DNA from 2 places in the Luteimonas sp. 22616 genome. Region 1 is predicted to be linked to the other one. Evidence: riboswitches for the same ligand, from Rfam matches in the RefSeq annotation. Region 1 holds a riboswitch; the other holds the start of a gene.
The links. Region 1 has a riboswitch for cobalamin ahead of ACTJIL_RS14620 (ribonucleoside-diphosphate reductase subunit alpha). Riboswitches for the same ligand answer to the same signal wherever they lie in the genome.
Positions count from the first base shown of each region.

Region 1 (15,659 bases):
CGGCCACGCCCAGGCCGCCGAAGTACCAGGCGCCGAGCCCCGCCTGCTGGCCCGCCAGCGCCAGCGCGGCGAACACCAGCGCGTACAGCACGCTCTGGATCGCGAGGTCGGCGTCGCCGAACAGGATCGCGGTCGATTTGGCGCCCATGCGGATGTCGTCGTCGCGATCGACCATCGCGTACCAGGTGTCGTAGGCGGTCGACCACAGGATGTTGGCGCCGTACAGCAGCCACGCCACCGGCGGCACGGAGCCCTGCACCGCGGCGAACGCCATCGGGATGCCCCAGCCGAACGCCATCCCCAAGTACACCTGCGGCAGGTACGTGTATCGCTTCAGGTACGGATAGCTGGCCGCGAGCAGCACGCCGACGATGCTCATCAGGATGGTGAGCCGGTTCATCGTCAGCACCAGCGCGAACGCGGCCAGCATCAGCACCGCGAACAGCGCGAGCGCCTCGCGCCCGCGCACCGCGCCGGTGGCCAGCGGCCGGTCCTTGGTGCGCTGGACCTGCGGGTCCAACCAGCGATCGGCGTAGTCGTTGATCACGCAGCCCGCCGAGCGGGTCAGCCAGACTCCGAGCGAGAACACCGCCAGCGTCCACCACGGTGGCACGCCCTCCGCGGCCACCCACAGCCCCCACCAGGTCGGCCACAGCAGCAGCAGCCAGCCGATCGGTCGGTCGCCGCGGGTCAACTTCCAGTACTGGCCCAGCCGCTCGCGCCACCGCGGCACCGGGGCGGGCTGGAAACGTTCGTAGGACATGGCAGCCTTCAACAGCGAAGCCGGGCAAGCGTACGCGACTCGCGCCGCCGCACGCGATCATGGACAATAGTCGACCGGGCGCCTGTAGCTCAGCCGGATAGAGTAGTGGCTTCCGAAGCCATTGGTCGGGGGTTCGAATCCCTCCAGGCGCGCCAGACTTTATACTTCTGTGCGACAAGCACGGCCTCCGAGCGGCCGCCAAGGGTGAAACGTGCGCAATTACGACCTCGATTTTCTCAAGCATTTCTCGATGGTGATCGGCTTCCTGGCGGTGGTCACGCTGGCGCTGCTGATGTTTGCCTATCACCTCAATGGCGTCATCCCGCCCGAGGTCTCGCCCGCTGCGCAGCGCGCCACGCAGGCGCGGATCTCGCCGGCCGGCGACGTGTATGCCGGCGCCACCGGTGCCGCCTCGCAGGCGGCCGCGGCCGCCGCGGCCAGTGCAGCAGCCGCAGCGCAGGTCGCCTACGGCGGCACGATGGACGGCTCGGTGATCTTCGGCAACCTGTGCACCGGCTGCCACACCTCCGGTGCCGGCAACGCGCCCACCATGGACAAGGCGCACTGGACCGCACGCATCACCCAGGGCACCGAAACGCTCTACAAGCATGCGATCGAGGGCTACACCGGCCCGGACGGCGGGATCATGCCGCCCAAGGGCGGCAACCCGGCGTTGACCGACGACCAGGTCAAGGCCACCGTCGACTGGATGCTGGGCAACCTCAAGTAGGCGCCCCGCCCGACGCGTTTCGAAAACGCCGCCTGCGGGCGGCGTTTTCGTGTCCGGGCTCCAGGCGCGAAGTGGAACTTCTGCAATCGCGCCCCGATCGACCGTGAAAAGCATGTCCACGGGCCCGATCGTTCCACTTGGCCGCATCTGGCCTTCTCGGTCCGCTGCGCGCCACGGCGGCGCAGCGCCTATCATTCCACCCATGGCCAATCCCTCCTTTCCCGACGCTTCGGGCCCCGTCACCCTCGCCGGTCCGGCGGGCGCGCTGGAGCTGCACGTCGACCTGCCGGGCGACGAGGCGACCCCGCTGCCGCTGGTCGCCATCGTCTGCCATCCGCTGCCGACCGAAGGCGGCACGATGCACAACAAGGTGGTGACGATGGCCGCGCGCGCCCTGCGCGAACTCGGCGCGACCACCGTGCGCTTCAACTTCCGCGGCACCGGCGAATCGGCCGGCACGTTCGACGAGGGCCGCGGCGAAGTCGACGACCTGCATGCGGTCGCGGCCTGGGTGCGCGAACAGCGGCCGGGCGACGCGCTGTGGCTGGCCGGTTTCAGCTTCGGCGCGTACGTGTCGCTGCGCGCGGCGGCCTCGCTGAAGCCGGACCTGTTGATCAGCATCGCCCCGCCCGCCGGGCGCTGGGACTTCGACAGCATCGAGCTGCCGACCATGCCGTGGCTGGTGATCCAGGGCGAGAACGACGAGGTGGTCGACCCGCAGGCGGTCTACGACTGGCTGGAGCAGTCGAAGGCGCAGGCCGAACTGGTGCGCATGTCCGACACCAGCCACTTCTTCCATCGCAAGCTGATCGACCTGCGCGGCGCGATCAAGAACGGCGTCAAGGCCTACTTGCCCGCGGCGACATGAGGCCCGTGCAAGACCCCGTCCACGGACGCGACTGCGCGCCCGGATCATCGTTGCCGGCGCAGTGCCGATGAGCGACGGCGACATCGCGGCCGCCAGCGGCCTGCCTTCATCGCACTACGCCGCCGGCGTCGCGCGCGGCGACTGGAGCGACGATCCCGCCCAGCGCGCGGTGCTCGGCGAACTCGACCGCATCCACGATGCCCTGCTGCAGGGGCCTGCGCGCGGCGGATTGCTGGGCAAGCTGTTCGGCCGCGCCGAACCCGGGCCGGTGCGCGGCCTGTACCTGTGGGGCGGGGTCGGCCGCGGCAAGACCTTCCTGATCGACCTGTTCTACGCCGGCTTGCCGCTGCCGGAGAGCAAGCCCGGCGGCGACGTCCGCAACGGCAAGCGCCGCACCCATTTCCATCGTTTCATGCGCAGCGTGCACGAACGCCTGCGCGCGCACGCCGGAGAGCGCGACCCGCTGGCGGTGATCGCGCGCGAATGGCGCGCGCAGCTGCGGGTGCTGGTGCTCGACGAATTCTTCGTCAGCGACATCGGCGACGCGATGCTGCTCGGGCGCCTGCTCGAGCGCCTGTTCGCCGAAGGCGTGGTGCTGGTGACCAGCTCCAACACCGCGCCCGGGAACCTGTACAAGGACGGCCTGCAGCGCGCGCGCTTCATGCCTGCGATCGCGCTGCTCGAGCGGTACTGCCATGTCATGCACATGCAAAGCGACACCGACTACCGCCTGCGTGAGCTGACCCGTTCGCCGGTCTATCGCGCGCCGCTCGATGGCGAATCCGAAGCGTGGCTGGACTCGCGCTGGCATGCGCTCGGCGGCGACGACGCACACCGCGATGGCAGCATCGAGCTCGAGGGCCGCAGGATCGCCACCCGCGCGCGCTGCAAGGGCATGGCCTGGTTCGAGTTCGCCGCCCTGTGCGAAGGCCCGCGCGCGGCCGGCGACTACATCGAGATCGCGCGCGAGTTCCACACCGTGCTGCTCGGCAACGTGCCGGTGATGGGCGCGAACGACGACGACGCGGCGCGCCGGTTCGTGACCCTGGTCGACGAGCTCTACGACCGCCACGTCAACCTGGTCTGCACCGCAGACGCCACGCCGCCGCTGCTATACGTAGGCGAACGCCTGCGCGGTGCGTTCGAACGCACCGCTTCGCGCCTGATCGAGATGCGCAGCGAGGAATACCTGGCGCGCGAGCACCGTGACTGAGGCGAAGCGGCATTTGTCGCCCGTGATCCTGCTGTTGTAGGAGCGGCGGAAGCCGCGGTAGCTCTACCGAAAAGGCATCGCGGCTTCCGCCGCTCCTACAACATCCAATACCCGGGTTAGAAACCGCCCGGCTTCTCCGGCGCCGCCACTTCCGCCAGCTCGAAGCGGATGCGGCGACTGGCCGGATCGGCTTCGACCAGCCGCACCCGCACCTGTTCGCCGAGCGGCAACTCGCTGCCGGCCTCGACGCGCGCCAGGATCGCCGGCTCGCGCAGCATCACCTCGCCCCGGCGCGGAACCTTCTGCTCGACCTCGACGATCGCGCCTTCGAACGTCTCGCCCACGCGCGGCGCCAGCGCCGCCGCTTCGGCGAGATCAAGCACCGCGTTCTCGTAGCGGCCGGCGCGGCGCGCGGATTCCTGCATCGTTGCCGGCAATCCGAGCAAGGCATCGAGCACCCATTGCGGGACCGGCGTGCCCGCGCACAGCGCCACGCAGACCTCGCCGGTGTAGCGGTCCACCAGCCGCCGCAGCGGCGCGGTCACGTGCGCGTACTGCGAGGCCAGCGCCGCGTGCTGCGAGTGTTCGGGCACGGCGCCGTCGAAGGCGACGTAGCCGGCGCCGCGCAGCACCGTGGTGCAGGCGGTCATCATCGCCACGTGGTGCGGGTTGGCGGGATCCAGCGAACGGATGAAATCCGGATAGCCGCGCGATTGCGGCCAGTCGATGCCGAGCGCCCGCGCGGTGCGGTGCAGGCGTGCGATCGCACGCGGGTCGGCTTCGGGCAACGTACGCAGCAGGCCGATGCGGTGCTCCACCATCAGGTGCGCCGCGGCCATGCCGGTCAGCAGCGAGATCTGCTCGTTCCAGTCCTCGACCGGATGGCGGGCGCGGAACTCCAGTGCCCAGCGGCCATCCTCGACCCGGATCTCCTGCTCCGGCAGCGGCAGGCTGACCCCGCCGCGGCGCTGCTCGCGCTGCTTGCGCAGCTCGCCGATCTCGCGCAGCACCGCCCACATCGGATCGGCCTTGCCAGCATCGATGTCGGCCTGCACGCCGGTGTAATCGAGCTTGGCGCGGCTCCGGATCCGCGCACGGCGCACGTCGACCGCGATGCCCTCGCCGCTGGCGTCGACCTCGATCGTCCACAGCAGTGCCGGGCGCAGCTGGTCGGGCAGCAGCGACGCGGCGTCTTCGGACAAGGCCTTCGGATGCAGCGGGATCTTGGCGTCGGCCCCGTACAGCGTCTCGCCGCGGCGGTTGGCTTCGAGGTCGATCGGATCGCCGGCGCTGACGAACGCGGCCACGTCGGCGATCGCGTAGTGCACGCGATAACCGTCGCCGTTGCGCTCGACGAACATCGCCTGGTCGAGGTCCATCGCATCGGGCGGGTCGATGGTGACGAAGGCGATGTCGCTGCGATCCTCGTCGGGCAATCGCGAATGGGCGGCAGCGGCAGCCGCGGCCTGCTCGACCTCCGGCGGAAACGCGGACGGCAGGCCCAGCTCGCGCTGGATGTCGGCCATGCCGCTCTCCAGCGCGGGATCCTGGCGTGCGTGCAGGCGCAGGCGGCGTGTGCTCGTCATCGTGGCTCCGTCTTCGGCATTGTCGGCATGAACCCGATTCTAGTCGGCGTGCCCGGAGCGCATGCCCGGAGCGGAGCGGCCTGACCGGGCGTTTCGCAACCGTCGTCCCCGGCCCTGTGCGCAACGATCGGCCGGCGTGCGAGCAGATTCGCGACTCCACATCATTTTGTGTTGACCGATCACGGTGACCACACTATGTTGTGCCCGTCGGTTCCGGTGGCTCGCGCCATCGGATGAAAAGGGAAGCCGGTTGGAATCCGGCACTGCCCCGCAGCGGTATGTGGAAACGACCGCCGTCACACAGCACTGGGATGGATTCGATCCCGGGAAGCGACGGCCAGTAGGTGGAGTTGGTTGTTGTAGGACAACCCCTCGCGTCCACGAGTCCGAAGACCTGCCGACAGCCGCGCGCATGCACGCCGCGCGGTGCCGGCCGCGGAATCTCCGAGGGGGAGATGGCTGGTGACGCAAGCCCGGCCTCGCCTCCGCGACGGTCGCGGTCACTGCGACACCGCGCCCACACCCTGCGAAGACGCCGCACGCCGCTGCAACGCCCCTTGCGTTGCAGCGACACGGTCGGGCGCGGTCGCGTGGTGGCGTTCAACTCGCCGCCGCCCAATCGCGTTCCTTCGCCGCCTCCGCGGGAGAGGTGACGGTGCGCCATCGCGAGGAGCCATGCCATGAACCAGAACGACACCGCCGTCGCCACGAGTGCCGCCGCGGACACGACACAGGAGGACGCGTCCTTCCTGCTGACCCCGCCCCCCACCGCCACCGCGATGCGCGTCAACAAGCGCAACGGCGGCAGTGAACCGGTCGACCTCAACAAGATCGTGCGCGCGGTGCAGCGCTGCGCGGAGGGACTGCACGCGGTCGATCCGATGCGCGTGGCCACGCGCACGATCTCCGGCCTGTACGACGGCGCGAGCACGCGCGAACTCGACGAGCTGTCGATCCGCACCGCCGCGCTGCTGACCGCCGAGGAACCCGAGTACAGCCGTCTCGCCGCGCGCCTGCTCGCCGGCGTCATCGCCAAGGAAGTCGCCGGCCAGGAGATCCACGCGTTCTCGCAGTCGGTCGCGCGCGGGTTTGATGTCGGGCTGATCAACGAGCGCCTGCTCGGCTTCGTGCAGGCCAATGCGCGCAAGCTCAACGATGCCATCGACGTGTCGCTCGACCTGCGCTTCGACTACTTCGGCCTGCGCACGCTGTACGACCGCTACCTGCTGCGCCATCCGCACACGCGCAAGGTGATCGAGACGCCGCAGCAGTTCTTCCTGCGCATCGCCTGCGCGCTGAGCGAGGACGTGCCCGAGGCGCTGGCGCTGTACCGGCGCATGGGCAGCCTCGACTACCTGCCAAGCTCGCCGTCGCTGTTCAACGCCGGCACCACCCACGAGCAGCTGTCGTCGTGCTTCCTGCTCGACTCGCCGCAGGACTCGCTGGAATCGATCTACCAGAAGTACGGCGACATCGCCCAGCTGTCGAAGTTCAGCGGCGGCATCGGCGTGAGCTACACCCGCGTGCGTTCGCGCGGCTCGCTGATCAAGTCCACCAACGGCCATTCCAACGGCATCGTGCCGTGGCTGAAAACGCTGGATTCCTCGGTCGCGGCGGTCAACCAGGGCGGCAAGCGCAAGGGCGCGGCCTGCGTGTACCTGGAGCCGTGGCACGCGGATGTCGAGGAATTCCTCGAACTGCGCGACAACACCGGCGATGACGCACGTCGCACCCACAACCTCAACCTCGCCAACTGGATCCCCGACCTGTTCATGCGGCGCGTCGAGATGGATGCCGACTGGTCGCTGTTCGACCCGAGCAAGGTGCCGGAGCTGACCGACCTGTTCGGCGACGCCTTCGAGCGCGTCTACGAACAGGCCGAGGCGCAGGGCAAGGCGGTCAGGACGATCAAGGCGCGCGAACTGTACCTGCGGATGATGCGCACGCTGGCGCAGACCGGCAACGGCTGGATGACGTTCAAGGACAAGTGCAACCGCGCCAGCAACCAGACTGCCAGGACCGGCAACGTCATCCACCTGTCGAACCTGTGCACCGAGATCCTGGAAGTCACGTCCGCCGACGAGACCGCAGTGTGCAACCTCGGCTCGATCAATCTCTCGCACCATTTCGACGAAGACAGCGCGTTCGATTTCGACAAGCTCGCCGAAACGGTGCGCCTCGCGGTGCGCCAACTCGACCGCGTGATCGACCTGAATTTCTATCCGATCGAATCCGCGCGCCGCGGCAACCTGCGCTGGCGCCCGGTGGGCCTGGGCGTGATGGGCCTGCAGGACGTGTTCTTCAAGCTGCGGCTGCCGTTCGACAGTGAAGCCGCGCGCGCGTTGTCGGCCAGGATCGCCGAGACCATCTACTACTTCGCGCTGGAGACTTCCTGCGAACTGGCGCAGGAACGCGGCCGGCACCCGGCATTCGCCGATACGCGCGCGGCCAGCGGCGAGCTGCAGTTCGACGCCTGGGACGTGGTACCGCAGGACCGCGAGCGCTGGGACAGCCTGCGTGAACGCATCCAGGCCAACGGCCTGCGTAACTCGCTGCTGATCGCGATCGCGCCGACCGCGACCATCGCCTCGATCGCCGGCTGCTATGAGTGCGTCGAGCCGCAGGTGTCCAACCTGTTCAAGCGCGAGACGCTGTCCGGGGATTTCCTGCAGGTCAACCGCTACCTCGTCGATGAATTGAAGAAGCTCGGCCTGTGGACGCCGGAAACACGCGACGCGATCAAGCACGCGGAAGGGTCGGTGCAGGGCCTGTCGCAGCTGCCCGCACCGCTGCGCGCGATCTATCGCACCGCGTGGGAGATCCCCATGCGCTCGCTGATCGACATGGCCGCCGGCCGCGGCGCGTTCATCGACCAGTCGGCGTCGCTCAACCTGTTCATGGAGAGCCCGAACATCGGCGCGATGTCGTCGATGTACATGCATGCGTGGAAACAGGGCATCAAGACCACGTACTACCTGCGCTCGCGGCCGGCGACGAGGATCGCGAAGGCGACGGTGGGGAGTGCGGACGGCGTGCTTGCGAAGCAGGAGTACACCCCGGCCGAAGCCGTCGCCTGCTCGCTTGAGAATCCGGAGAGTTGCGAGGCCTGCCAGTAGCCGCGCAGCAGTCGCCCAGCCCTTCTCCCGCTTGCGGGAGAAGGTGCCCGAAGGGCGGATGAGGGCGCTTTTCGAAAAGCTGCACCCTCACCCCAACCCCTCTCCCGCACGCGGGAGAGGGGCCAGAAAAAGGCAACCAGGAAGACCACCATGTCCACCCACAACCGCCAGCTCCTGCTCGACCCCGGCTTCGAGCTCACCCTGCGCCCGATGCGCTACCCGCAGTTCTACGAGATGTACCGCAACGCCATCCGCAACACCTGGACGGTGGAGGAGGTCGACTTCTCGCTCGACACCACCGACCTGAAAACCCGGCTCGGCCCAGCCGAGCGCCACCTGATCGAACGCCTGATCGCGTTCTTCGCCACCGGCGACTCGATCGTCTCCAACAACCTGGTGCTCAACCTCTACCAGCACATCAACGCGCCCGAAGCGCGCATGTACCTGTCGCGGCAGCTGTACGAGGAAGCACTGCACGTGCAGTTCTACCTGACCCTGCTCGACACCTACCTGCCGGACCCGAACGAGCGCGCCAGGGCGTTCGCCGCGACCGAGAACATCCCGTCGATCCGGCGCAAGGCCGAGTTCTGCTTCAAGTGGATCGACAGCGTGCAGGACCTCCAACGCATCGAGACCCGCGAGCAGCGCCGCCAGTTCCTGCTCAACCTGGTCTGCTTCGCCGGCTGCATCGAGGGCCTGTTCTTCTTCGGCGCATTCGCCTACGTGTACTACCTGCGTTCGCGCGGGCTGCTGCACGGACTGGCATCGGGCACAAACTGGGTGTTCCGCGACGAGAGCTGCCACATGGCGTTCGCGTTCGAGGTGATCCGCACCGCGCGCGAGGAAGAGCCGGACCTGGTCGACGACGCCTTCAAGGCGCAGGTGGTGGAGATGATGACCGAGGCGGTGGACTGCGAAGTCGCATTCGCCGAGGACACCCTGAGCGGCGGCGTTGCCGGACTGTCGATCAAGGACATGCGCCAGTACCTGGAGTACTGCGCCGACCAGCGCATGGCGCAGCTGGGCATGCCGAAGCACTTCAACGCGCGCAACCCGTTCCCGTTCATGGAGCTGCAGGACGTGCAGGAACTGGCCAATTTCTTCGAGCGCCGCGTGTCGGCCTACCAGGTGGGCGTGCAGGGCGAGGTCGGCTTCGACCACGCGTTCTGACCACTTGCGGGCGCGGCTTCAGCCGCGCCCACGGAATCCACCGAAACCTGTCTCTAGCGAGTCCCCCATGTCCGACCCCGCACCCACCGAAGCCCGCCTGCTCGAAATGGTCTTCCCCGACCACACCAACCATCTCGGCACGCTGTTCGGCGGCCAGGCGCTGGCGTGGATGGACAAGGCCGCGTTCATCGCCGCGTCGCGCTATGCCCGGCGGTCGGTGGTGACGGCGCGTTCGGAGCAGGTCGATTTCCGGCTGCCGATCCGCCAGGGGCAACTGGTGGAGACCATTGCCCGCGTGGCCGGGGTCGGGCGCAGTTCGATGCAGGTGGACGTGGAGCTGGTTGCGGAAGACCTGCTCAGCGGCGAGCGCGAACTGTGCACGCGCGGGCGTTTCGTGATGATCGCGCTCGATGCGCGCGGCCGGCCGACCGTGGTGCCACCGCTCCCGGGGTAGCATCGACGCCATTCCCGTCGAAGGATCCCCGCCATGCGCCTTGCCCACCGCATCAGTCCCCTGCTGTTGGCCCTGTTTGCCGGTCCCCTGTCGGCCGTCGCCCAGGACGCCGCGCCGGCACAGCGCCCCGAGGTCGCCGCCGCTGCGCAGAAGCTGCTGCAGCCGGTGGTCGAGTGGCGCCGCGACTTCCACGCGCACCCGGAGCTGTCCAACCGGGAAGAGCGCACTTCGGCCAAGGTCGCCGAACACCTGCGCGCACTTGGCCTGCAGCCGCGCACCGGCGTCGCCCACCACGGCGTGGTCGCGATCATCAAGGGCGGCAGGCCCGGGCCGAAGGTCGCGCTGCGTGCCGACATGGACGCGCTGCCGGTGACCGAACAGACCGGCCTGCCGTTCGCGTCGAAAGTCACCACCACCTTCAATGGCCAGCAGACCGGGGTGATGCACGCCTGCGGCCACGACGCCCATACCGCGATCCTGCTCGGCGTGGCCGATGCGCTGGTGGCGATGCAGGCCGAGCTGCCCGGCGAGGTGATGCTGGTGTTCCAGCCCGCGGAGGAGGGCGCGCCGGGCCAGGAGGAAGGCGGCGCCTCGCTGATGCTCAAGCACGGCCTGTTCCAGGATTTCAAGCCCGATGCGATGTTCGGGCTGCATGTGTTCTCGTCTGTGCAGGCAGGGCAGATCGCGGTGCGCGGCGGGCCGCTGATGGCGGCGTCGGACCGCTTCAACATCACCGTGACCGGCCGCCAGACGCACGGTTCGGCGCCGTGGAACGGCATCGACCCGATCGTCGCCAGCGCCGACCTCATCTCCACCACGCAGAGCATCGTCAGCCGCCGCACCAACATTTCGAAGCTGCCGGCGGTGGTGACCTTCGGCGCGATCCACGGCGGCATCCGCTACAACATCATCCCCGACAGCGTGGAGATGGTCGGCACGATCCGCAGCTTCGACGAGGGCATGCGCCAGGACATCTTCACCGACCTGAAGAACGTCGCGCAGCACGTCGCCGCCGCGCACGGCGCGACCGCCGAGGCCAACGTGCCCGACCGGGCCGGCAATCCGGTAACCGTCAACGATCCCGCGCTGACCGCGCGCATGCTGCCGAGCCTGCAGGCGGTGGTTGGCGCCGGCAACGTCTACGAGCCGCCGCTGCAGATGGGCGCCGAGGACTATGCGTACTACGCGAAGGAAGTGCCGTCGATGTTCTTCTTCGTCGGCTCCACCTCGAAGGGCACCGACCCGGCGACCGCGCCGAGCAACCATTCGCCGAAGTTCCTGCTCGACGAGTCGTCGCTGGACATCGGCCTGCGCGCGATGCTGCAGGTGACGCTGGATTATCTCAACGGCGCCGCGCAGACCTGACCCCTCCCGCAGGAGCGGCGGAAGCCGCGACCTGTTGCCGATCGCAAACCGCGGTCGCGGCTTCCGCCGCTCCTGCACGGGGCCGGCAACCTATGGCAGCTCGTTCGCCGAATGCGGATCGATCGAGTACCCGAACGTCTCGTCGAGGAACCGCGGTTGCGCGCGCACGCGTTCGATCCAGCCACGCAGGTGCGCATGCGGCCGCAGCGACAGGCCATCGGCCTCGTCGGCGCGGCTGGCGTAGGCGAACAGCGCGATGTCGGCAATGGTGTACGCTTCGCCGGCGATGAAGTCGCGTTGCGCGAACTGCGCATCGAGGATCTCCAGCGCGCGCAGCGCACCGTTGCGTTTCGCCTCCACCAGGGCGGGCGCACGTCGGGCCAGCTTGCCGGTCAGCGTCCAGTGGCGCAGCGCGCCCACCTGGCTTTCGATCCGCTCCTGCTCGAACGACAGCCACTGCCACACCTTCGCCCGTCCGAACGCGTCTCCAGGCAGGTAGCGCGTGCCGTCGGCGAGGAAGCACAGGATCGCGTTCGACTCGGCCAGCGCGCGGCCGTCGTCGAGTTCGATCGCCGGCACCGTGCCGGTCGGGCTCAGGCGCAGGAATGCCTCGCGCCGGCCTTCGCCGGCAAAGATGCCCACGTATCGGGTGCGGTGCGGACGCTGCAGATGGTGCAGCAACTGGCGCACCTTCCAGGCGTTCTGCGACGGCAGGTAGTCGTGGAAGGTCAGCATGGTGGTTCGATCCGTTGCGAAGCGATGCGCACGATGACGCCTCGCCGCCAACCGCACACTCCGTTTCCTGCGCCCGTATCCGCGTAAAATCGCCACATGGCGTCCACAGACCTTCCGCTCGGCCGCGCGGTCGACTATCCCCGCGGCTACGATCCCACGCTGCTGTTCCCGATCCCGCGCGCGCACGGCCGCGCCGGCCTCGGCCTGGGCGACGGCGGCTTGCCCTTTGTCGGCAAGGACCGCTGGCATGCCTACGAGCTGGGCTGGCTGGACGCGCGCGGCAAGCCGGTCGTCGCCACCGCCACGATCACGGTGCCGGCGCAATCGCCGCAGCTGATCGAATCCAAGTCGCTCAAGCTCTACCTCAACTCGCTCAACGCCGCGCGGTTCGACGATGCCCCGGCGGTGCGCCAGCGCATCGCCGACGACCTCTCGCAGGCCGCCGGCGCGCCGGTCGAGGTCGTGTTCGGGCTGCCGCCCATCGACACGCGAGCCGCCGGCCACGACGATGCGGTGTCGATCGATGCGATCGAACTCGACTGCGACGCCTACGACGCGCCCGATCCGACGTTCCTCGCCGCCGACGACTCGGCCGTGGTCGACGAGATCCTGCGTTCGGACCTGCTCAAGTCCAACTGCCCGGTCACCGGCCAGCCGGACTGGGCCAGCGTGCGCATCGCCTATCGCGGGCCGCGCATCGATCGCGCCGGGCTGCTGCGTTACCTGGTGTCGTTCCGCGAGCACGCCGAGTTCCACGAGCAGTGCGTCGAACGCATTTTCGTCGACGTGCTGGCGCGCTGCAGCCCGCAAACACTGTCGGTGGAAGCGCGCTACACGCGCCGTGGCGGCCTCGACATCAATCCCTGGCGCACCCTGCCCGGGATGAATGCGCCAACCGCTGCGCGCGACCTGCGGCAATGAACGGGCGCTTCAGCCTTTTCCGCGACGCGATATTTTCTTAACAGTCTCCGTGGGACGCTGCCGTCCGCAAACGCGGCACAGGAGGCCCCATGAGCAACCCCAACAATCCCAACGACCCCGATTCGCTGTCGCTCGCCCCCAGCGGTGGCAGCAAGAAGGCCGATTTCTCCAACGTACAGGGCGGCTCGAGCAGCACGGAAGCTCCGGCATCGAAGCCCAAGGCCGATTTCAGCAACGTCCAGGGTGGCTCCAGCAGCACCGAGGAATCGATCGGCGAGCAGACCTACACCGTGCAGAAGGGCGACACGCTGTCGCATATCGCCAAGCAGTTCTATGGCAAGGCCAACGCCTGGAACCAGATTTTCGAGGCCAACCGCGACCAGCTCGACAATCCGGACCTGATCAAGCCCGGCCAGGTGCTGAAGATTCCCGCACAGGCCGACTGACCCGGTGCGGCCGCATCCCGGCTTCCGCCTACCCCTTCCCATACGGAGAGATTCCATGACCCGCAAGACGCTCAATATCGCGATCGCCGCTGCCCTGTTCGGTTCGCTGGCACTGGTCGGCTGCAAGAAGAACCAGGACGACGCGGCGATGACGCCGCCGCCGGCCACCACCGAGCCGGCACCGGCCCCGACGACGCCCGAGCCCGCACCCGCGCCGGCCGCCACCGCTTCGGTGACCGCAGTCAGCCTGGGCAACGCCGTGGGCGCCGACATGAAGGTCGCCACGCCGTCGGCCACATTCGCGCCGAAGGACACGATCTACGCCTCGGTGGCCACCAGCACCAGCGACCCGGCCGCCAGCATCCCGGCCAAGCTCGCCGCCAAGTGGACGTTCGAGGACGGCCAGGTGGTCAACGAGGAGTCCAAGGACGTCAACCTCAGCGGCCCGGGCGACACCGAGTTCCACATCTCGCAGCCCAATGGCCTCCCGGCCGGCAAGTACAAGGTCGAGATCTCCCTGGACGGCAGCGTCGTGCAGAGCTCGGATTTCGAGGTCAAGTGACGCATCGGCGCGTCCGCGCGTAGCGCGGGCGCCCTTGCCGGCGCGCCATCCCCGCGACAGCGGGGATCCAGCAAGCCACCCACGCCCGCGCCCTGCGCGGGCGTTTCTTTATCCGGCGCGGCCGCGATCGAACGCGAACCCCCTTGCGCCGCCGGAAAGACGCGATGCGGACGGCACCCTGTTCGCCGCCGGCATCCCGGCCGGTCCACGCGACACACCGATCCGCCACGCCGCTTTGCCCGCACCCGGGCCGCGGGCGACAATGGCGGGCCCGATCCGCGCGCCACTGCGCCGATCAGCGCGGAATGCCTTCACCGCGATTCCGTGCGCCCGGATCCGCCATCCGCAATCTCCCGCAAGCGAGCCGACACGACATGTCCGAAACCCCGACGATCCTCTACACCCTGACCGACGAAGCGCCCTGGCTGGCCACGCAGTCGCTGCTGCCGATCGTGCAGGCCTACGCCGCCACCGCCGGCATCGCGGTGGAGACCCGCGACATCTCGCTGGCCGCGCGGCTGCTGGCGCAGTTCCCGGAGGCGTTGCGCGAGGAGCAGCGGGTTGCCGACGACCTCGCCGAACTGGGCAAGCTGGCCACCACGCCGGAAGCCAACATCATCAAGCTGCCCAACATCAGCGCCTCGGTGCCGCAGCTCAAGGCGGCGATCGCCGAGCTGCAGGCGCAGGGCTTCGCGCTGCCGGCGTATCCCGACGAGCCGCGGGACGAATCCGAACGCGAGACCAAGTCGCGCTATGACCGCGCCAAGGGCAGCGCCGTCAACCCGGTGCTGCGCGAGGGCAACTCCGACCGCCGCGCACCGGCCTCGGTGAAGGCCTACGCGCGCAAGCATCCGCACCGCATGGGCGCGTGGAGCGCGGACAGCAAGTCGCACGTCGCGCACATGGACGGCGGCGATTTCTACGGCAGCGAGCAGTCGGTGGAGATCGCGCAGCCCGGTTCGGTGCGCATCGAACTCGAAGGCAGCGACGGCCGCCGCCACATGCTCAAGACCGGCATCGCGGTGCAGGCCGGCGAGCTGATCGACGCGGCGGTGATGGACGCGGCGGCGCTGTCGCGTTTCATCGGCGAGCAGATCGACGATGCGCGCGCGCAGGGCGTGCTGTTCTCGCTGCACCTGAAGGCGACCATGATGAAGGTCTCCGACCCGATCATGTTCGGGATCGCGGTCGAGGCGTTCTACAAGCCGGTGCTGGACAAGCATCGCGCCGAACTCGAAGCCGCCGGCTTCGACCCCAACAACGGCATCGGCGACCTGTACGCGCGCCTGCCGTCGCTGCCGGCGGAAGTGGCTGCGCAGGTCACCGCGGAAATCGAAGCGCTGTACGCGCAGCGCCCGGGCCTGGCGATGGTCAACTCCGACAAGGGCATCACCAACCTGCACGTGCCGTCCGATGTGATCGTCGACGCCTCGATGCCGGCGATGATCCGCGACTCCGGCCGGATGTGGAACGCCGACGGCAAGCTGCAGGACACCAAGGCGTTGATCCCGGACCGCTGCTACGCCGGCATCTACCAGTCGGTGATCGACGACTGCAAGGCCAACGGCGCGTTCGATCCGGCGACCATGGGCAGCGTGCCCAACGTCGGCCTGATGGCGCAGAAGGCCGAGGAGTACGGCTCGCACGACAAGACGTTCCGCATTCCCGCCGACGGCACCGTGCGCGTGCTCGACGAGGCCGGCAACGCGCTGATGACGCACGAGGTGCAC
Region 1 is NZ_JBQEMW010000002.1:486,796-502,454, forward strand. It holds gene ubiA (4-hydroxybenzoate octaprenyltransferase) at 1-763, opposite strand, end outside; tRNA gene ACTJIL_RS14595 (tRNA-Arg) at 842-918, shown strand; gene ACTJIL_RS14600 (c-type cytochrome) at 975-1,493, shown strand; gene ACTJIL_RS14605 (alpha/beta hydrolase) at 1,696-2,361, shown strand; gene zapE (cell division protein ZapE) at 2,429-3,574, shown strand; gene ACTJIL_RS14615 (RNB domain-containing ribonuclease) at 3,691-5,160, opposite strand; cobalamin riboswitch at 5,352-5,576, shown strand; gene ACTJIL_RS14620 (ribonucleoside-diphosphate reductase subunit alpha) at 5,940-8,276, shown strand; gene ACTJIL_RS14625 (ribonucleotide-diphosphate reductase subunit beta) at 8,427-9,446, shown strand; gene ACTJIL_RS14630 (acyl-CoA thioesterase) at 9,514-9,900, shown strand; gene ACTJIL_RS14635 (amidohydrolase) at 9,934-11,265, shown strand; gene ACTJIL_RS14640 (glutathione S-transferase family protein) at 11,356-12,000, opposite strand; gene queF (NADPH-dependent 7-cyano-7-deazaguanine reductase QueF) at 12,097-12,921, shown strand; gene ACTJIL_RS14650 (LysM peptidoglycan-binding domain-containing protein) at 13,011-13,367, shown strand; gene ACTJIL_RS14655 (hypothetical protein) at 13,423-13,929, shown strand; gene ACTJIL_RS14660 (NADP-dependent isocitrate dehydrogenase) at 14,304-15,659, shown strand, end outside.

Region 2 (15,659 bases), on a different contig from region 1:
GGCGATTGCGGTGGCGGGGCGGAAGACGGCATCGTGGGCTCCTGTCTGCGGTTCGACAGGGGTAGGACGCACCGGAAGCCGCGTTATTCCATCGGCCACCGATCCGGGCACGATCCGCATTCACGGATCGCACGCGGGAATAAACGCCGCCCCCGTGCGTCGTACCTGCAACCAGTGGAGGAACGACCCGCGTGCGGCCAGGACGAATGACGCCATGACTGCCATCGACGACGACGAACTGCGCGCGTTGCTGCCGTCGCTGCGGCGCTTCGCGCTGTGGCTGGCGCGCGATGCCACGGAGGCGGACGACCTGGTGCAGGCCAGCCTGGAACGCGCGCTCTCGCGCTGGTCGACGCGGCGTGGCGATGCCAGCCTGAAGGCCTGGCTGTTCTCGATCCTGCACCGGCAGTTCCTCGACCAGAAGCGACGCGCTGGCCGCTGGCGGCGCGTACTGGCGGTGTTCGGCAGCGAACCGGGCGCGGCGCCCTCGGCGGAAGAGACGTTCGTGGCGCGCTCGTCGCTGGAAGCGTTCGATGCGCTGGCTACCGATCATCGCGCGGTGCTGCTGCTGGTGGTGGTGGAAGGACTGGAATACCGGGAGGCCGCGCAGGCGCTGGGCGTGCCGGTCGGCACGGTGATGTCGCGGCTCTCGCGCGCCCGCGCCGCCTATCGCAAGCTCACCGGCGACGAACCCGGCGGCGCCCGGCTGCGGAGGATCGGATGAACGACAAGATGCCCGACGACGACACGCTACAGGCCTACGTCGATGGCGAACTGGACGAAGTGCAGCGTCGCGACGTGGACGCCTGCCTCGCCGCGCAGCCCGCGCTGGCCGCGCGCGTGGCGCAGTGGCGGCGCGATGCCGCCGGCCTGCGCGCGGCGCTGGCCGGCGGCCTGTCGTTGCCGCCGCAGGCGCGGCTGGATCCGGTATCGATCCGGCGCACGCGCCGCAAGCGGACGCAGCAGCGGCTCGCCCTATGCGCGTCGCTGGTGCTGGCGCTCGGCCTCGGCGGCATGGGCGGCTGGCAGGCCAAATCCGCGCGCGTCGCGGCCGCCGCGCCGCCGATGGACGATGCGGTCACCGCCTATCGCATCTTCGCCACCGACCGCACCCGCCCGGTCGAGATGGATGCCAGCCACGGGCCGGAACTGCAGGCGTGGCTGTCGGCGCGGCTCGGGCGCCCGATGTCGCTGCCGGACCTGCAGTCCTACGGTTTCGCCCTGCTCGGTGGGCGCATGCTCGCGACCCCGGACGGCGCCGCGGCGATGCTGATGTACCAGGACGACGACGGCCGACGGATCAGCTTCTACGTGCGCCCGAGCACGCGCTTCGCCGATGCGCGCGGCAGCCGTCGCGACGACGGCCTGGCGCTGCGCTACTGGTATCGCAACGGCTACGGCTTCGCGGTCGTCGGGCGCGCCGACGATCCGCGCACGCTGGAGGTGCAGCAGGCGATCCCGCCGGCGGTGTGATGCGCGGCGGGGAAGGCGAAAGCACGATGCCCCGTTGTGGCGTTTGGTTTTCCGGGTGCTAAGGTCGCGGCACGTTCCGCGCCGGGAGATCGATGAGCACCTACGGGCTCCAGTCCGTGTTCGCGCCGGCCTCGGTGGCGGTGGTCGGCGCCAGCCCGCGCGAGCGCTCGCTCGGGCGGCTGGTGCTGCGGCAGCTGCGCGAGGGTGGTTTCGCCGGGCCGGTGGGGCTGGTCAATCCGCACTATCGCGAGATCGACGGCATGGCGGCTGCGTCGCGGATCGACGCGCTCGGGTTCGCGCCGGAGCTGGTGGTGATCGCCGCGCCGCCGCAGGACGTGGCATCGGTGGCCGCCGCGGCAGCCGACATCGGCGCCAGGGCGGCGATCGTGCTGACCCGCGACATGGGTGTGGGCGCCGGTTCGCACAACGCGGCGCTGGAAGGGGTGGCGCGACCGCGCGGGCTGCGGATCGTCGGGCCCAATTGCCTGGGCGTGATCGCGCCGCACGCCAACCTGTTCGCCAGCTTCGCTGCGCACCGGCCGGTGGCGGGCGACCTGGCGTTGATATCGCAGTCCGGCGCGGTGGCGGCGGGGGTGCTGGAGTGGGCCCGCCCGCGCGGCATCGGCTTCTCGGCGGTGGCCGCGCTGGGCGACGCGCTCGACGTCGATTTCGCCGACCTGCTCGATCACTTCGCCGTCGACCGGCACACCCGCGCGATCCTGCTGTACCTCGAGCACGTGCGCGATGCGCGCAAGTTCCTCTCGGCCGCGCGCGCGGCGGCGCGCGGCAAGCCGGTGGTGGTGGTCAAGCCCGGTCGCCACGTCCGCGCACCGGCCGATGCGCAGACCCACATCGCGCGTCTGGCCACGCCCGATGCGGCCTACGACGCCGCCTTCCGCCGCGCCGGCCTGCTGCGCGTGCACGCGCTGGACGAACTGTTCGCCGCGGCCGAAACGCTCTCGCATCTGGGTAGCGTGCCCGGCAAGCGGCTGGCGGTGCTGACCAACGGCGCCGGCACCGGGATGCTGGCGCTGGACCGGCTGGTGGACCTGGGTGGCGTGCCGGCGATGTTGTCGCAGGCAACGGTCGAAACGCTCGACCGGACATACCCGCGCGGCTGGTCGCGCCGCAATCCGGTCGACATGCTCGGCGACGCCGATGGCGAGCGCTACTTCGCCGGCATGCAGGCCCTGCTCGCCGATCCCGACAATGACGCGGTGCTGGCGATGCACGTGCCCACGGCGCTGTCGCAGCCGCAGGACGCTGCCAGCGCGGTGGTTCGCACACTGGAGGCGCGGGCGGCGAGCGGCGCGCGCAAGCCCACCCTTGCGGTATGGATGGGCGGCGACGCGCAGGCCTTGTCGACACTCAACGACGCCGGCGTGCCGACCTACGCCACCGAGGCCGAGGCGGTGCGCGGCTTCATGTACCTGGTGCGCCACCGCGAGGCGCAGCAGGCGCTGATGGAGACGCCGCCGAGCCTGCCGCAGGATTTCGTCGTCGACAGTGACGCAGCGCAGGCGGTGGTGGCAGACGCGCTCGCGGCCGGGCAGGAGTGGCTGGAACCCGAGGCGGTGGCGCGCCTGCTCGCCGCCTACGGCATCGCCTTCGCGCCCTCGCTGCCGGCGCGCGATGCGGACGAAGCGGTGCGCATCGCTGCGCCGCTACTCGAAGACGGCGGCATGGTCGCGGTGAAGCTGCTGTCGCCCGACATCGTGCACAAGTCCGACGTCGACGGCGTGCGTCTGAACCTGGGCAGTGCCGAGTCCGTGCGCGCCGCCGCCGAAGACATCGTCCACCGCGCGCATGCGCACCGGCCAGGCGCGCGCATCGACGGCGTGCTGGTGCAGCCGATGGTGCTGCGGCCCAAGGCGCGCGAGGTGATTGCCGGCATCGCCGACGACGCCACCTTCGGCCCGGTGGTCGTGTTCGGCCGCGGCGGTACCGCGGTGGAGGTGATCGACGACAAGGCGCTGGCGCTGCCGCCGCTCGACCTGCGCCTGGCGAAGGAGTTGATCGGGCGCACCCGGGTGTCGCGCGTCCTCAAGGCCTATCGCGACGTGCCCGCGGCGGACGGAGACGCGCTGGCGCTGCTGCTGGTCAAGCTCGCGCAGCTGGCGGCCGACATTCCCGCGGTGCGCGAGCTGGACATCAATCCGCTGCTGGTCGATGCCGATGGCGTGGTCGCACTGGATGCACGTGTGGCGGTGGCGCCGTCGCGGCAGCTGCACCGCGGTCGCGGCCACCCGCGCTTCGCGATCCTGCCGTATCCGAAGGAGTGGGAGCGCAGCATCACCCTGGCTGACGGACGCGAGGCGTTCGTGCGCCCGGTGCGGCCGGAGGACGACGCGATGTTCCGCGCGTTCTTCGCCCGGGTGAGCGCGGAGGACCTGCGCCTGCGCTTCTTCCGCGCGGTGCGCGACTTCAGCCACGATTTCATTGCCCGGCTGGTACAGCTCGACTACGCGCGCTCGATGGCGCTGGTGGCGATCGACGCGGCCAGTGGCGAGATGCTCGGCGCCGTGCGGCTGCTGGCCGATGCCAACTTCGACCGCGGCGAGTACGGGATCATGGTGCGCTCCGACCTCAAGGGCGCCGGCATCGGCTGGCGGCTGATGGAGGCGATGATCGAGGTCGCGCACTGGCTCGGCCTCAACCTCATCGAAGGCCAGGTGCTGCGCGAGAACAGCACGATGCTGTCGATGTGCCGGCACCTGGGGTTCACCGTGGTGCCGGATCCGGAAGACGCGACGGTGATGCTGGTGACGCTGCCGGTGGGCGAGGGCAGGTAGACCGGGGCCGCTCCTGCAAGGACCGTTCCCCGGCGACTGCGGGATAATCGGCGCATGCGCAAGATCCTCCACGTCGACATGGACGCGTTCTACGCGTCGGTCGAGCAGCGCGACGATCCGTCGCTGCGCGGGCGGCCGGTGGTGGTCGCCTGGCGCGGCGCGCGTTCGGTGGTGTGCGCGGCCAGCTACGAGGCACGGGTGTTCGGGGTGCGCTCGGCGATGCCGGCGGTGCGCGCCGAGCGGTTGTGCCCGGAGGCGGTGTTCGTGCCGCCGGACTTCGTGCGCTACAAGGCGGTGTCGCGGCAGGTGCGCGAGATTTTCCTGCGGCACACGGATCTCGTCGAGCCGCTGTCGCTGGACGAGGCCTACCTCGACGTCACCGAGCCGAAGATTCCATCTCCAAGCGCGACCGCCACCGCGGAGGCGATCCGCGCGCAGATCCGCGAGGAGACCGCGCTCACCGCGTCGGCCGGCGTGGCGCCGAACAAGTTCCTGGCCAAGATCGCCTCGGACTGGAACAAGCCCGACGGCGTGTTCGTGGTCCGCCCGTCGCAGGTCGAGGCCTTCCTCACCCCGTTGCCGGTGGCGAAGATCCCCGGCGTGGGCAAGGTGATGGAGAAGAAGCTGGCCGATCTGGGCATCGCCACCGTCGGCGACCTGCGCGCGATTCCGGCCGAGGAGCTGCAGCTGCGTTTCGGCAGCTTCGGCCGGCGCCTGCACCTGCGCGCCCGCGGCATCGACGAGCGTCCGGTGGAACCGGACCAGCCGGTGCAGTCGATCTCGGCCGAGGACACGTTCGAACGCGACCTGCTGCTGTACGAGTTCGAGGCCGACATCCGCCGCCTCGCCGAAAAGACCTGGCTGGCGACACGGAAGACGCAGCGCGTCGGCCGCACCGTGGTGCTCAAGCTCAAGACCGCGCAGTTCCGGATCCTGACCCGCAGCTTCACCCCGGAATCGCCACCGGCCTCGCTGGACGAACTGACCACCATCGCGCTCTCGCTGCGCGACCGCGTCGACCTGTCGCCGTCGACGCGCTACCGGCTGGTGGGCGTCGGCGTGTCCGGATTCCGCGAACGCGGGGAGGCCGACGGACAGGGCAACCTGTTCGACGACGGGGAGCATTCGCCGGATTCGACCGGCCGCCCCGAGTCCCTGTAGGAGCGGCTTCAGCCGCGAGCTCCTGGTCTTGGGCGTTGCAGGAGCGGCGGAAGCCGCGATGGCTTTCCCGGTAAAGCATCGCGGCTTCCGCCGCTCCTACAGCAGCGAAAATCAAAAACTCGCGGCTGAAGCCGCTCCTGCAAGGAGCGCGGGTGTCAGCGCACCGGCGCCCAGCGCAGGCTCAGGCCGTAGCCGCGGCCGGGCTGGTTGTACCAGGCGATCGTTTCGTAATCGCGGTCGAAGGCGTTGTCCACGCGCGCTTCCAGCGTCCAGTCCGGGTTGAAGGCGTAGGCCACGCGCAGGTCGAACGTGGCGTAGCCGCCCAGGCGCACCGCGTTGGCTGCGTCGTCGAAGCGATGGCCGGCGCCCTTGAGGCTGGCGCCGAACCGGAACGCGCCGAACGCGCGGTCGAGGTCGATGCGCCCGGTGTCGCGGGCGCGCCGCGCCAGCAGGTTGCCGAAGTTGCAGGCACCGGCCGCGATCGCGTCGTCGGTGCAGTGCGTGCGGTTGCGTGGATCGGTGTGGCTGGCCTGTGCGGAGAGATCCCACTCGCCCACGGTGGTATCGAAGGTCAGTTCGATGCCGCGGATGCGCGCGTCGTCGATGTTGTTGGGCAGGAAGATCGACGAGTCGTAGGAGATCAGGTCGTCGACGCGCGTTTCGTAGGCGTTGAGCGTCCAGCTGTAGCGCTGCGCGTACTGCGCAATGCCGACGTTGTAGCCCTTCGACTTCTCCGGCTTGAGGTCCGGCTTGCCGAAGAACGGGTAGTACAGGTCGTTGAAGGTCGGCGCCTTGAAGCCGGTGGCGTAGTTGGCGGTGACGCGGAAGTTGTCGGCGAAGGCCATGCCCCAGCCGATGCCGCCGGTGGTGTGGCTGCCGAACTGTTCGTTGTCGTCGTTGCGCACGCTGGCCTGCAGCCGGTGCGCACCGAACGTGCCCTGGTACTCGACGAACGCGCCGGTGTTGTCGCGCCGGGTGACGTCGAACTCGGTGTCGCTTTCCACCGCGTCGCGCTGCCAGTCGGCGCCGGCGCTGAGCAGGTTGCGCGCGTCGAGGCTGAAATCCGTCTGCAGCGACGCGGTCTTGCGGCTGGTGTCGAAGTTGCCGACGCGGCGGCTGCCGCCGGCGTCATGGAAGAAGTTCTCGGAGCGGTCGTCGTTGCGGCCGACCTGCGCGGTGACGTCGACGCGCTCGGACGGCGCCCAGGCCAGTTTCGTGCCAAGCACCTGCTGCACGTTCTGCGCGACGTTGCCGCCGTACTGGCTGCCGTCGAACTCGTTGCGCGATTCCGCGCGCAGGGCGTTGGCCTGCAGCTCCAGCGTGTCGGACACCTGCACGCCGCCGCGCAGGTTGAGCGAGCTGTTGCGGTAGCCGTCGCGGTCGGGTTCGTCGACGAAGCAGCCGGCCCCGAACGGTGCCCCGGGCGCCGAGGCGGTGCCGCGGCAGGCGTTGATGCCGTCGGTGCGCTGCCAGGCCACGTCGGCGCCGAACCAGCCGCGCTCGCTGCCGCCGCCAATGCCGGCGCTGGCCTCGCGCAGGCCGTGGCTGCCGATACCCACGCGCAGGCGCGGGGTGAACGCGCCCTGGTCGCGGCGGGTGAAGATCTGGATCACGCCGCCAATCGCTTCGGACCCGTAGAGGCTCGAGCGCGGACCGCGCACGATCTCGATGCGGTCGATCTGGTCGACCGGCAGGTCCTGGAATGCGGTGAGGCCGGCGGTGACCGAGCCCACGCGCACGCCGTCGATCAGCACCAGCACCTGGTCCGACTCCGCACCGCGCAGGAACACGGTGCTGTTCTTGCCAAGACCGCCCTGGTTGCCGATGTCGATGCCGGCGCGGCCGCGCAGCAGGTCGGGCAGGCTGCGCGCCTGGCTGCGCACGATCTCGTCGTGGTCGATGACCTGGGCCGGGAACAGGCTGTCGGCCAGCGCAACCTGGGTGCGCGTGGCGGTGACGACCACTTCGTCCAGGTCGGTGGCGGCTTCGGCGCGGGCAAGCGACGGTGCGGACAGGATGCCGGCGACGGCCAGCGCGAGGATTCGGAACTGCATCGAACGCTTCTCCATTCGCGCGCACCCACGCACGCGAAACAAGGTGGAAAGTCCGCAGCGGGATGCGCGGACCCTTGCGAGGCCGCGCCGGCGCAGACTGCACGACGTGCAGGCGGCGCTTGCGATGGACTCGCATCCGCTTGCGGGGAGAAGGGCAGTTGGCCGCGGGGTCGGGCGTGGGGGCACGCGCCGGCATCGCCGCCGCGATGCCCTCCGCATCACAATCGGACAGGGTCGATGGACCCTTGCTCCGTGGCCGGTCTCCGGACTGGCGAGTTGAAGTCGTGGACTCCGGCCGCGGCGCCTTCCCGTGCGGCCCCGGTGTGGAGGCCCGCAGGCCGATGGGCCTGCCTGGACAGTGGCGGATGCGTTGGCGCGACTCGCTTACCGTTGCGGGGGCAGTGCCGGAATGGTCGTGGCGCGTTGCTTGCGCGGCGCGCGGCGGACTTCACCGGCTTCCCGTTTCAACCCGTTGGCGCAATGCCGCCGGGTCACCGCGAAGCGGGGCGATTGTACGCCATGGCGTGCAGGCGGGTCGCCGCGTGGGGAGGACGATCTTGTGGCGGCAGCTTCCGCCGCTCCTGCAAGGGCGTGTACGGGCGAACCTTTGCGGTCAGTCGTCGGTCTCGTCGAACAGCCGTGGCGACGGCATCGGATCGTCTTCCTGCATCATCGTCGTGGTCACCGGCGCGGCGGCCGGGCGGTTGCGCGGCGGCGGCAGCAGCGCGATCGCGGCTTCGGCCTGTTCCACCAGTTGCGTGCGGCGTTCGTCGGGCACTTCCTGCCAGTGGCAGTCGCACAGCGCGCCTTCCAGCGAGTACAGCAGGTTGAGGCTGGGCTTGAAGCCGGCGCGCTTGACGCGCATGAAGGCTTCCACCGGGCCCGCGGCAGCGAGGTCCTCGGGCGTGCGCAATCCCACCTGGCGCAGCCACGCCGCGCTTTTCGGGCCGATGTTGCGCATCTTCAGCGGCGGCGTGCTCACGGACTTGCACCCGTGCGTGGCGCGACGGCGTGATGGATCGACCTGCATGGAAATCCGTGGCCATGCCGCGTGGGTGTGGCGGTGTCCCGCCCGATCAAGCGCAGCTTCATCAATTTGCTACCCCAGTGATCGCACGAAGATGCGTGCGAGTTCTTCGATTCCCCTCTGGTCTGTAACGTCGAAACGGTCCAGATCCGGACTGTCGAGGTCGAACACGCCCACCAGGGCGTCGTTGCGGAACAACGGGACCACCAGTTCCGAGCGCGAGGCCGAGTCGCAGGCGACATGGCCGTCGAAGGCGTCGACGTCGGGCACGCGCTGGGTCTGCCCGCTGCGCGCCGCCGCGCCGCACACGCCCTTGTCGAGCGGGATGCGGATGCACGCTGGCAGGCCCTGGAACGGCCCGACGACCAGTTCGTTGCCGTCGAAGAAATAGAAACCGACCCAGTTGAGCCGCGGCAATGCGTGATAGACGAGCGCCGACAGGTTCGCCGCGTTGGCGATGCGGTCGTGCTCGCCGGCCACCAGCGCCTGTGCCTGCTGGGCGAGCTGCGCGTACTGTTCCGGCTTGTCGCCGCTTAGACTGTTGGGCGTGAACATGTGCAGCAGTCTAGCAGCGACGGCATTTTCTTCGGCGCCGCGCACCGGCGCGGCGATTGCCGCGACCGTGGCCAGCGGCACCGCGTCCGCGCGAGGCATGGGCGCATGAACGCGCCCGGCGTTTTCATCACCGGCACCGACACCGGCGCCGGCAAGACCACCGCCAGCGCGGCGCTGCTGCATGCGCTGCGCGCCCAAGGCCTGCGCGCGGTGGGGATGAAACCTCTGGCCAGCGGTTGTACCCGCGATGATGCGGGCCGCTGGCGCAACGACGACGCCCTGGCGCTGCAGGCCGCCAGCGATCCGCGCCCGGCCTACGACGACGTCAATCCGTTCGCGCTGCCGCTGCCGCTGGCGCCGGAGTTCGCGGCGCGCGATGCCGGCGTCGAAGTGGACATGGCGCCGATCCTGGCTGCGAACGCGCGACTGGCCGCGCAGGCGGATTTCGTCCTGGTCGAAGGCGTCGGTGGCTGGCTGGCGCCGCTGACCGCGACGATTGACCAGGTCGACCTGGTGCGCGCGCTGGACCTGCCGGTGGTGCTGGTGGTCGGGATGCGCCTGGGCTGCCTCAACCACGCCCGGCTCAGCGCGCGCGCGATCGTCGGCGATGGCGTCCGGCTGGCCGGCTGGATCGCCAGCGAAGTCGATCCGGACATGGCGTGTCGCGACGACAATTTCGATGCCCTGTGCCGGCGCCTGCCTGCACCCTGCCTCGGGCGCCTGCGCTGGAACCCGGCGTCGGACCCGGCGGCGCTGGCCGGGGAGTTGTGCACAGCCGAGCTGATGGCCGGCTGAAATTCCTGACTTCCGGCACGTTGGACGGCCGGGGCCGGATGCTAGACTGGCGGGTATAGGAATTGCCGTTTCTAGATCCCTTCTGTCGGCACGCCCGAGCCCCCGGAGCCCCCACCCATGACGATGCACATCCGTACGCTGGCCGTCGCCGGCGCGATCCTCCTGCTGTCCGCCTGCGGAAAGGGTGGCGAAGCCAGCCCCGGTGCCGGAGGCGCGATGCCGCCGCCCGACGTTGGCGTGATCGTCGCGAAGAAGAGCAGCGTGCCGCTGCAGCAGGAAATGGTCGGCCGGCTGGCGCCGTTCCGCAGCGCCGACGTGCGTGCGCGGGTGCCCGGCGTGGTCCAGAAGCGCGTGTACGAGGAAGGCAGCGACGTGCGCAAGGGCGAGGTGCTGTTCCTGATCGATCCGGCGCCGCTGCGCGCCGCGCTCGGCCAGGCGCAGGGTTCGCTGGCCCAGGCGCAGGCCAGCTACGCCAACGCCAAGGCCAACGCCGACCGCGCCCGCCAGCTGCTGCCGCAGAAGTTCATCTCCAAGTCCGACTACGACAACGCGCTGGCCAGCGAACGCAGCTCGGCCGCCGCGGTCCAGGCCGCCAAGGCTTCGGTCGACAGCGCGCAGATCAACCTCGGCTACGCCACCGTGCGCTCGCCGATCGACGGCCGTGCCGGCAAGCAGCAGGTCACCGAGGGTGCGCTGGTCGGCGAGGGCGCGGCGACGCTGCTGACCACGGTCGACCAGATCGAACCGCTGTACGTGAACTTCTCGATGAGCGTGTCCGAGTTCGAGCAGGTGCGGCGCCTGCAGTCCGGCGGCGAGTCCGGCGTGCAGGTGCTGCTGCCCGACGGCACGCCGTATGCGCATGCCGGCGTGCTGGATTTCTCCGGCGACGTGGTCGACCCGGCCACCGGCTCGGTGGCGCTGCGCGCGCGCCTGCCCAACCCCGACAAGCACCTGCTGCCCGGCACCTACGTCACCCTGCAGGTGACGCTGGGCGAGGTGTCGAACGCGTTCCTGATCCCGCAGGCCGCGGTACAGCGTGATGCCCAGGGCGCCTACGTGCTGGTGGTCGGGCAGGACGGCAAGGTCGCGCGCAAGGACATCGTCGCCGATCGTGCCCAGGGCAGCGACTGGATCGTGACCAAGGGCCTGGCCGGCGGTGAGCAGGTGATCGCCTCGGGCTTGCAGAAGGCCCAGCCCGGGCAGCCCGCGAAGGCGTCGCCGTGGCAGCCGCCGGGCGCGCAGCCCGCCGCCGCGGGCAAGCCGGCTGACGCCAAGCCTGCGGACGGCAAGCCCGCCGAAGGCAAGCAGCAGGATGGCGACGCGGCGAAGAAGGACTGACCGGCCATGTCTCGTTTCTTCATCAACCACCCGGTCTTCGCCTGGGTCATCGCGATCCTGATCACGCTTGGTGGCGTGCTCGCGATCAATGGCCTCGGCATCGAGTCGTATCCGAACATCGCGCCGCCGCAGGTCACGGTGTCGGCGTCCTATCCCGGCGCGAGCGCCGAGACCACCGAGAGCACGGTCACCCAGGTCATCGAGCAGCAGATGACCGGCATCGACAACCTCGATTATTTCAGCTCCTCGTCGAGCTCGAGCGGTGGCGCGTCGATCACGCTCACGTTCAAGCCCGGCACCGACCCCGACATCGCCCAGGTGCAGGTGCAGAACAAGGTCGCGCTGGCGACCCCACGGTTGCCGTCGGAAGTCGTCCAGCAGGGCGTGGTGGTGGCCAAGGCCAACCCCGGCTTCCTGATGGTCGCGGCGCTGCGTTCGACCAATCCGACCTACGACAAGGACGCGCTGGCCGACCTGATCGCGGCGCGCGTGCTCGACCAGATCTCGCGCACGCCCGGCGTCGGCAGCACCCAGCTGTTCGGCGGCGAGTACGCGATGAACATCTGGCTCAACCCGGACAAGCTGCAGGGTTACGGCCTGTCCGCCAGTCAGGTGCTGGCGGCGGTGCGCGGGCAGAACGTGCAGTTCGCCGCCGGCTCGGTCGGCGCCGAGCCTTCGCCCGAAGGCCAGGCCTTCACCGCCACGGTGTCGGCCGAGGGCCGCTACAGCACCGCCGAGCAGTTCGGCAACATCATCCTGCGCGCCGATCGCGACGGCACCACCGTCCGGCTGAAGGACGTGGCGCGCGTGGAGAAGGGTGCGTCGGCCTACGGGTTCGACCTGCAGTGGAGCGGTACCCCGGCCTCCGGCTTTGCCGTGCAGCTGGCGCCAGGCGCCAATGCGCTGGGCGTGGCCGAGGCGGTGCGCGACCGCATGGACGAGCTGCAGGCGACCTTTCCGCCGGGCGTGACCTGGTTCTCGCCGTACGACAGCTCGACGTTCGTGAAGATCTCGATCGAGGAGGTCGTCAAGACCCTGTTCGAGGCGGTCGTGCTGGTGTTCCTGGTGATGCTGATCTTCCTGCAGAACCTGCGCGCAACGATCATCCCGACGCTGGTGATCCCGGTTGCGCTGATGGGCACGTTCCTCGGCATGTGGATGATCGGGTTCACGATCAACCAGCTCAGTCTGTTCGGCATGGTGCTGGCGATCGGCATCGTGGTCGACGACGCGATCGTGGTGATCGAGAACGTCGAGCGGATCATGACCGAGGAGGGGCTTTCGCCGAAGGACGCCACGGTCAAGGCCATGGGCCAGATCACCGGCGCGGTGGTGGCGATCACCGTGGTGCTGGCGGCGGTGTTCGTGCCCAGCGCGTTCCAGGCCGGCAGCGCCGGCGAGATCTACAAGCAGTTCGCGATCACCATCGCCATGGCGATGGGCTTCTCGGCGTTCCTCGCGCTGGGCTTCACCCCGGCGCTGTGCGCGTCGATGCTCAAGGCCACCGACGACCACGAGAAGCGCAACTTCATCTTCCGCGGCTTCAACAAGGTCTACGACAAGGTTGCCGGCACCTATGTCGGCCACATCACCAGCGCGGTGCGGCATGCGCCACGCTGGATGATCGTGTTCGCCGGGCTGGCGCTGCTGTGCGGCTTCCTGTTCACGCGCATGCCGGGCAGCTTCCTGCCCGAGGAAGACCAGGGCTACGCGCTGGCAATCGTGCAGCTGCCGCCGGGTGCCACGCTCAATCGCACCAAGCGCGTGTTCGAGCAGGTGCGCGGCACGCTGGAGAAGATGGACGGCTACGAGGGCATGATGCAGGTGGCCGGCTTCAGCTTCGTCGGCCAGGGCGAGAACGTCGGCATGGCGTTCGTCAAGCTCAAGCCCTGGGACGAGCGCGACATCACCGCCACCGAGTTCATCCAGCAGGCCAACGGAGCACTGTTCGGCATCCGCGACGCGCAGATCTTCGTGATCAACCTGCCGACGGTGAACGGGCTGGGCCAGTTCGGCGGCTTCGACATGTACCTGCAGGACCGCGGCGGCAACGGACGCGCCGCGCTCGGGCAGGCGATGGGCACCCTGCTGGGCAAGGCGTCGCAGGATCCCGCGCTGACCGCGGTGCGCCCGAACACGCTGGCCGATGCGCCGCAGCTCAAGCTCGACGTCGACCGCACCCAGGCCCAGGCGATGGGGCTGTCGGTCACCGACATCTACAACGCCATCAGCCTGATGCTGGCGCCGGTGTACGTGAACGACTTCACCGATGGCGGCCGCGTCAAGCGCGTGACCATGCAGGCCGACCGCGACTACCGCACAGGTCCCGAGTCGCTGTCGCGGTTCTATACCCCGGCACCGGGCACGGCCGCCGACGGAAGTCCGGCCGGGATGATCCCGATCTCGAACGTGGTCCAGAGCCACTGGACCACGGCACCGCCGTCGCTGAGCCGCTACAACGGCTATGCCGCGGTGGAGATCGTCGGCTCGCAGGCGCCCGGCCACAGCTCCGGCGAGGCGATGAGCGCGATGCAGAACATCGTCGAGCAGGATCTTCCGGACGGCTTCGGCTACGACTGGACCGGCCAGTCCTACCAGGAAATCCTGTCCGGCAACCAGGCGACGATGCTGATGGTGCTGTCGATCCTGGTGGTGTTCCTGTGCCTGGCGGCGCTGTACGAAAGCTGGTCGGTGCCGGTTGCAGTGCTGCTGGTGGTGCCGCTGGGCGTGCTCGGCGCGGTGTCGCTGTCGCTGCTGCGCGGCTTGCCGAACGACATCTACTTCAAGATCGGCCTGATCACGGTCATCGGCCTGGCGGCGAAGAACGCGATCCTGATCATCGAGTTCGCGATCGAGCAGCGCCAGCTCGGCAAGCCTCTGGGCGAGGCGGTCATCGAGGCGGCCAAGCTGCGCTTCCGCCCGATCCTGATGACCTCGTTCGCCTTCATCATGGGCGTGATGCCGATGGCCGTCTCGTCCGGCGCCGGCGCCAATGCGCGCCACGCGATCGGCACCGGCGTGATCGGCGGCATGCTGTTCGCCACGTTCCTCGGGCTGCTGCTGATCCCGGTGTTCTACGTGGTGGTGCGCAGGCTGCTGGGCGACAAGCTCGACGAGAAGCCGGCCATCGCGCACGAACAGTGATGGCAGTGAAGTGACCAGGAGGAGGCCGCGGAAACGCGGCCTCCTTTTTGTTTCGGATGCCGGTGCTAGCCGGTGGCGCCGAACAATGCGCCGATGCCGACGTTCACCGCATAGCCGCCGACCAGCAGGAACACGAACAGCGCACTGGCCAGCAGCAGCGGCCGGAACCCGGCCTGGCGGATCGCACCGACATGGGTGCGCAGCCCGAGTGCGGCCATCGCCATCGCGAGCAGGACGGTGTCGACCTGCACCAGCATGTCGACCCACGCCGCCGGCAGCAGCTGCAACGAATTGAGCCCGGCGACGGCGACGAACAGCACCGCGAACCACGGGATCACGATGCCCGCCTTGCGGCCGGTGCCGTCGCTGGCCTCGCGGGACAGGCGCGCCGACAGCAGCAACAGGAACGGCGCCAGCAGCATCACCCGCAGCATCTTCTCGATCACCGCAGCGGAGCCGGCAACTTCGCCCACCGCCCGGCCGGCGACCACCACTTGGGCCACTTCGTGGATCGTCGAACCCGCATACACGCCGAACGCATGCTCGCCGAGGCCGAGATGCGGATACAGCCACGGATACAGGAACATCCCCAGCGTGCCGAACACCACCACGGTGGCCACGGCCACCGACACCTTGTGCGCCTGTCCACGGACCACCGGCTCGGTGGCCATCACCGCGGCCGCGCCGCAGATCGCGCTGCCGGCGCCGATCAGCATCGCGGTCTCGCGGTCGAGCTTGAACACCCGCGTGCCCAGCAGCACCGCCAACCCGAACACCAGGCCGACCATGGCTACCGCGATCAGCACGCCTTCCACGCCGACCCCGGCGATGTCCTGGAAAGTGACGCGGAAGCCGTACAGCACGATGCCGGTGCGCAGCAGCATGCCCTTGGCGAAATCGACCCCGGCGCCGCTGCGCGCGGCGATCGCCGGGAAGACCGTATTGCCGACCGCGATCCCGAACACGATTGCCAGCGTCAGCGCGCTCAGCCCCAGCGCCTGCAGGGCGGGCAGCTGAGCGGCGAGCATGCCGGCGCCCGCGACCGCGGCCGCCAGCGCCAGCCCCGGCCACAGGCCCGCATAGCGCTGGAGGCGGGCATGGAACGGTGGCGTATCGGCAGCGGCGTGCATCGGCGTGGGAGGTTCGTGGAGGTGCCGGCAGGCTAGGCGTGCACCTGGAATGAATCCAGTACATATAATTCACAATTCGATAAATTCTAGTTATCGATGAATCTGCACCTGCTGCGCATGTTCATGGCCGTGGTCGAGCACCAGGGCTTCTCGCGCGCCGCCGAGGCGCTGCACGTCAGCCAGCCGGCAG
Region 2 is NZ_JBQEMW010000001.1:2,400,954-2,416,612, reverse strand. It holds gene ACTJIL_RS11115 (catalase family peroxidase) at 1-32, opposite strand, end outside; gene ACTJIL_RS11110 (sigma-70 family RNA polymerase sigma factor) at 215-724, shown strand; gene ACTJIL_RS11105 (anti-sigma factor family protein) at 721-1,473, shown strand; gene ACTJIL_RS11100 (bifunctional acetate--CoA ligase family protein/GNAT family N-acetyltransferase) at 1,566-4,265, shown strand; gene dinB (DNA polymerase IV) at 4,320-5,426, shown strand; gene btuB (TonB-dependent vitamin B12 receptor) at 5,582-7,480, opposite strand; cobalamin riboswitch at 7,718-7,994, opposite strand; gene ACTJIL_RS11085 (TfoX/Sxy family protein) at 8,094-8,441, opposite strand; gene ACTJIL_RS11080 (GAF domain-containing protein) at 8,580-9,062, opposite strand; gene bioD (dethiobiotin synthase) at 9,168-9,857, shown strand; gene ACTJIL_RS11070 (efflux RND transporter periplasmic adaptor subunit) at 9,975-11,195, shown strand; gene ACTJIL_RS11065 (multidrug efflux RND transporter permease subunit) at 11,202-14,339, shown strand; gene ACTJIL_RS11060 (YeiH family protein) at 14,405-15,469, opposite strand; gene ACTJIL_RS11055 (LysR substrate-binding domain-containing protein) at 15,566-15,659, shown strand, end outside.
Region 2: another riboswitch for cobalamin. It lies ahead of btuB (TonB-dependent vitamin B12 receptor); the one in region 1 lies ahead of ACTJIL_RS14620 (ribonucleoside-diphosphate reductase subunit alpha).